Cupriavidus metallidurans CH34: one gene and its partner. The protein of the gene in region 1 binds, or shares a complex with, the protein of each later gene. Links are inferred from orthologs where the notes say so. Each region holds a gene or a part of one and is shown in the gene's direction. Other genes may lie near its edges.

Region 1 (2,782 bases):
GCCCATGAACAGGGTTTCGACGAAGGCGCCGACGTGCTCTGCCACCGACAGCCACGAGAAATGGAAGAACAGGGACAGGCCGATCGCGAACAGCAGCAGCAACAGCAGCGTGGCGCCGGAGAAGCCGAGCGCAAGCTGCAGCCAGCCGCCCAGCAGGTCACCCAGCACGCCACCGGGCGCGCGCGGCAGGGCCGAGCGCAGCGGATACATGCGGATCGCCTCCAGGCCCATGCTGGACACCAGCGTCAGCCCGAAGCCAATCCAGCTGATGACCGTGCTGTGCTGCGGCTCCTGCACGCGCTCGGGTAGTTCGGCGGTCAGATCGCGCCAGCCACGCCAGCAGCGGCGGATCAGCAACACGCTCCACCAGTAGGCCGAGAATCCGAAGATGAAGAACAGGACGTCGGCCACCCAGGCGCCCACACGGCCGCCAAGGTTATGGATGTCGGCCACCTGGCTCGCATGAGACCAGCCGGGATCGGCCTTGCTGTAGCTGGCCAGCACGCAGAGAAAGCCGAGCGTGACGGCCAGCAGCAGGAACCAGCGCACCTCGCCCAGCAGCTTGCCAATACGCGATGGAAGTGCCGACGGGTCGGTCCGGGTAGTCGTGGTAGCGCGCGCCATGCGTCAGGGTCGGTTCGAGAGTACGAAGTGAACGATGGCGGCCATTTTAACCTTGGCCGGGCTATCGCCCTCATTGGAATTTGCAACAGTCGGCAAAACGCCATGCCACTTATAATGGCGGTTTCGAGTGACACCGGCGCAACCACCGTGCCGGTGCACGCGCTGCCTACAGGAACGCATCATGTCCGCAAAACACGCAAAAGTGCTGATTCTCGGGTCTGGTCCGGCCGGCTACACCGCCGCCGTCTACGCTGCCCGCGCCAACCTGAACCCGGTGCTGATCACCGGCCTGGCCCAGGGCGGCCAGCTCATGACCACGACCGACGTGGAAAACTGGCCCGCCGATCCTAACGGCGTGCAGGGCCCGGACTTGATGCAGCGCTTCCTGGCGCACGCCGAACGCTTCAACACGGAAATCATCTTCGATCACATCCATACGGCCAAGCTGACGGAAAAGCCGATCCGCCTGATCGGCGATTCGGGCGAGTACACCTGCGACGCCCTGATCATCGCCACCGGCGCGTCCGCCCAGTACCTGGGCCTGCCGTCGGAAGAAGCCTTCATGGGCCGCGGCGTCTCGGCCTGCGCCACCTGCGACGGTTTCTTCTACAAGAACCAGGAAGTGGCCGTGATCGGTGGCGGCAACACGGCCGTGGAAGAAGCGCTCTATCTGTCCCATATCGCCAGCAAGGTCACGCTGATCCACCGCCGCGACAAGTTCCGCGCCGAGCCGATCCTGGTGGACCGCCTGATGCAGCGCGTGGAGGAAGGCCGGATCGACCTGCGCTACGACAGCACGCTGGACGAAGTGCTGGGCGATGAGTCGGGCGTGACCGGCCTGCGCATCCGCGACACCAAGGACGCCGCCAAGACCGAGGATCTGAAGCTCGCCGGCGTGTTCGTGGCCATCGGCCACAAGCCGAACACCGACCTGTTCGAAGGCCAGCTCGAGATGAAGAACGGCTACATCGTGACCAAGAGCGGCCTGTCGGGCGACGCCACGGCCACCAACATCCCGGGCGTGTTCGCCGCCGGCGACGTGCAGGACCACGTCTACCGCCAGGCCATTACCAGCGCCGGCACGGGCTGCATGGCCGCACTCGACGCGCAACGCTATGTGGAAGCGCTGAAGTAATCGCTCCCGGGTACCAGGCACTAGCGTCACCGATTCGGGCCGGTTTTTACCGGCCCGATTCCTTATTGGATTCCTTATAATCGACGCCGAGCCCCCTGCCCCCTTAGAGAATCGCTCCATGTCGCACGGCGCCAAACCCACCTCCAAGCCCCCCCACCGCATGGGCCTGCACGATCTGGCCACGGTCCGCGACGGCCTCAAGGCCGACGCCGAGCGCCGCGAAGCCGAACGGCAAGCCGCCGAGGCCGCCGCCAGGCGCGCCGAGGAAGAAGCCAACGTGTTCCGCACCAGCATCGGGCAGGTCAGCAACCTGCGCGACCGCAACCGCGTCGAGCATCCCGTGAAGAAGCCGAACCCGGAGCCGGTGCAAACCCGTCTCAACGACAAGGCCGTGCTCGAGGCGTCGCTGTCCGATGAATTCGATGTCGAGAACCTGCTCGATGTCGACGAGACGATGTCGTTCCGGCGTCCCGGCATCGGCGAGGACGTCATCAAGAAGCTGCGTCGCGGCGAATGGGTGCCGCAGGACAAGGTCGACCTGCACGGCCTGCGCTCCGACGAGGCCCGCGAGGCGCTGGCCAACTTTCTCCGCCGATCGGTGCGCAATGGCGTGCGATGCGTGCGCGTGATTCACGGCAAAGGCATTGGGTCGCCGGACAAGCTGCCGGTGCTCAAGGGCAAGGTACGTAGCTGGCTGGTCCAGAAGGAAGAAGTGATCGCCTTCGTCCAGGCACGCGAATCGCAGGGCGGCGCCGGCGCGCTGATGGTCCTGCTGCGCCAGCCCAAGACCTGAGAACCGGATGCAATATCACCTGCCGTTCGATTTGCTGATGGGGCGACTGCCCCTGATCCTGCACGTGATGGAAGTGATCGGCGTGCTGGCGTTCGCCGTCTCCGGCGTGGTCGATGCCCGCAAGCAGCGGCTGGATGTGGTCGGCACCTTCGTCGTCGCGTTCGCCACGGCATTTGGCGGCGGCACCTTGCGCGACGTGTTGCTCGACCGCCGGCCCTTCTACTGGGTGG
Region 2 (2,980 bases), 1.6 Mb from region 1 along the record:
AGGTGCGCATAAGTACGTTGCAGCGCGCCTTGCAGGAGCGCCGCCCGCTCGTCGCTATCGTCGCCCTCGAGATCATCGTCTCCGCGGATCGCCGCGTCCTCCAGCCAGCGCGCACTCAGTTCGTCACTGATCGATAGCAGCGTCTGCGCCAGTCCCCATGCCGCCCCCTCTGTCTGGGCGCCAAAGGCGGTCCGCAGCCAATCCTGTGAGCGAATCGCCTGTTGCACCGCCAATAGGCGCGCGGCATGGCCACGCGTGGGTGTCGGGTCGGCAGCAAGATCGGGGGGAAGGTCCAGCAGCCAGTGCCCGAGCGTCAGCACACGCGGTAGCAAACGGGGCTGCCCGGCGGCGCGCGCAGCGGCATCCAGCGCCTGGCGCACGCCAGGAATCTGCGCGGCCGTCGGCACGACGATATGCGCGCCAGTGGCAGCCGGGCCGCAGTGATCCAGGAAATACCAAGTCGCCGTGGCAGCCTGATCGAGAAAGGACGGCCCGGGAGGAAACGAGAGTCGGGTCATGGATAACGGGGACGGAGTCGAGGCCGAAGGCAACCCGTGACCCTCGGAACAGACATCTTGATTAGTTGTCGTCGCCTGCGCTGCCGCCCTCCAGACGGGCGCGCAGTTCGCGCGCCGTCTCCAGCAGGCCTTCATAGCCCGAGCGGGCGTGCTCGGGCAAATCGGGGTCGCCGATCAGCGTGCCGAGCGTTTCCATCACACTGTAGACCAGCCCCTTGGCGGCGCCGGTGGCGATGCTCTCGGACTCGACGGCGCTGCTGAGATGCTGCAGCGCATCGCTCAGGTGGTCCGCCTGGCTTTCATCGGACGGAGTGGGCTTGCGGGAGTCTGGCGTCATGATCAATAGCGTTGTGAATCGGTTTGTGCGTCACATGCGCACGATTCCATTCTACTCGCGTGTCACGTCTGTCTGAATGGATTACGCGTGGATTGCGCGGATACGCGAAGTGCATTCTAGATCATGCCGACGAGCAGGCCTCGCATGGCGCCTCCGCGAAGGCGCGGCAGATTAACTCAAATAAGGGATGCCAATAGCGGGAAACTCTTGCGGCGATTGACACTATCATCGGCAAAACGATTCACAACACGGCACAATATCCACTGTTGCCGCCCCCGGCTAAATCCCGATTCTGGCGAGGACTTGATTTTCGCCAAGCTGGTAACATATCGGCATCAGCGGCGCATACTGCCGCGCGCCGCCGCGCTGCGAGTCCGCGCAATGTCGTGTAAGGTAGCGGATCGCGCCGACAGCCGTTGTCCGCCTTCAACATAAACTGAGCGATACCTGAGGTTCCCCGCCATGAGCGAACAAATCAAATATGTGAGCGACGCTTCGTTCGATGCCGACGTGCTCAAGTCCGACAAGCCCGTGCTGCTCGACTTCTGGGCCGAATGGTGCGGTCCTTGCAAGATGATCGCCCCGATCCTGGACGAAGTCGCGAAGGACTACGGCGACAAGGTGCAGGTCGCCAAAATCAACGTGGATGAAAACCAGCAAGTGCCGGCCAAGTTCGGCATTCGCGGCATCCCGACGCTGATCCTGTTCAAGAACGGCCAAGTGGCCGCGCAGAAGGTTGGCGCGCTGTCGAAGTCGCAGCTGACCGCGTTCCTGGACAGCCAGCTGTAATCTGTACCCGCCCGGGGCCGAACGGCTCCGGGAATGCACTACCCGGTCATGCGTGCGTCAGCTCTGGCGCACCGGCCGGATTGTGCTATGATGCCACCCAACAACTTCCCCGAGCGTTCGCTCATTCTTTTCCCCCTTCTCCTTGTTCTTGCCCGTCCGGGCACTTCTGTACCCCTCGTCTATGCACCTGACAGAACTCAAATCGCTTCACGTGTCTGCGCTTCTCGAAATGGCGGCAACGCTCGAGATCGACAATGCACAGCGGATGCGCAAACAGGAACTGATGTTTGCGATCCTCAAGAAGCGCGCCAAGATGGGCGAAACCATCTACGGAGACGGCACGCTGGAAGTTCTGCCCGATGGCTTCGGTTTCCTGCGCTCGCCGGAAACTTCCTACTTGGCCAGCACGGACGACATCTACATCAGCCCTTCGCAGATCCGCCGTTTCAACCTGCACACCGGTGACTCGATCGAAGGCGAAGTGCGTACGCCGAAGGACGGCGAGCGCTATTTCGCGCTGGTGAAGGTGGACAAGGTCAACGGGCAGCCTCCCGAAGCGGTGAAGAACCGCATCATGTTCGAGAACCTGACGCCGCTGCATCCGAACCGGCCGCTCACGCTCGAACGCGATATCCGCGCCGAGGAAAACATCACCGGCCGCATCGTCGACATCATCGCGCCGATCGGCCGCGGCCAGCGCGCGCTGCTGGTGGCATCGCCGAAGTCCGGCAAGACCGTGATGCTGCAGCACATCGCCCACGCGATTGCGAACAACCATCCGGAAGCCGACCTGTTCGTGCTGCTAATCGATGAGCGCCCGGAAGAAGTGACCGAAATGCAGCGCTCGGTGCGCGGCGAAGTGGTGGCGTCGACGTTCGACGAACCTGCGATCCGTCACGTGCAGGTGGCCGAAATGGTCATCGAGAAAGCCAAGCGGCTGGTGGAACTGAAGCGCGACGTGGTGATCCTGCTGGACTCGATCACGCGTCTGGCCCGCGCCTACAACACCGTGGTGCCGGCATCGGGCAAGGTACTGACCGGTGGTGTGGATGCCAACGCGCTGCAGCGTCCGAAGCGTTTCTTCGGCGCCGCGCGTAACCTGGAGGAAGGCGGTTCGCTGACCATTATCGCCACGGCGCTGATCGAAACCGGCAGCCGCATGGACGACGTGATCTACGAAGAGTTCAAGGGCACCGGCAACATGGAAGTGCACCTCGAGCGCCGCCTGGCCGAGAAGCGCGTCTACCCAGCCATCAACCTGAACAAGTCGGGCACACGCCGCGAGGAACTGCTGATCAAGCCGGACATCCTCCAGAAGATCTGGATCCTGCGCAAG

What was found.
Region 2: the proteins of trxB (region 1) and trxA are in contact, whole or in part, in a crystal structure (PDB 1F6M), measured with the Escherichia coli proteins. The link is inferred for Cupriavidus metallidurans CH34 from one-to-one orthologs.

The regions. Positions count from the first base shown.
Region 1 is NC_007973.1:755,261-758,042, reverse strand. It holds trxB (thioredoxin-disulfide reductase), read left to right. Parts: upstream 1-805; coding sequence 806-1,759; downstream 1,760-2,782. Other genes in the region: RMET_RS03440 (trimeric intracellular cation channel family protein), read left to right, coding at 2,560-2,782; RMET_RS03445 (Smr/MutS family protein), read left to right, coding at 1,878-2,552; RMET_RS03455 (DNA translocase FtsK), read right to left, coding at 1-624.
Region 2 is NC_007973.1:2,321,424-2,324,403, forward strand. It holds trxA (thioredoxin TrxA), read left to right. Parts: upstream 1-1,317; coding sequence 1,318-1,644; downstream 1,645-2,980. Other genes in the region: RMET_RS10675 (PD-(D/E)XK nuclease family protein), read right to left, coding at 1-518; RMET_RS10680 (hypothetical protein), read right to left, coding at 580-855; rho (transcription termination factor Rho), read left to right, coding at 1,826-2,980. UniProt on the Escherichia coli protein: Participates in various redox reactions through the reversible oxidation of its active center dithiol to a disulfide and catalyzes dithiol-disulfide exchange reactions.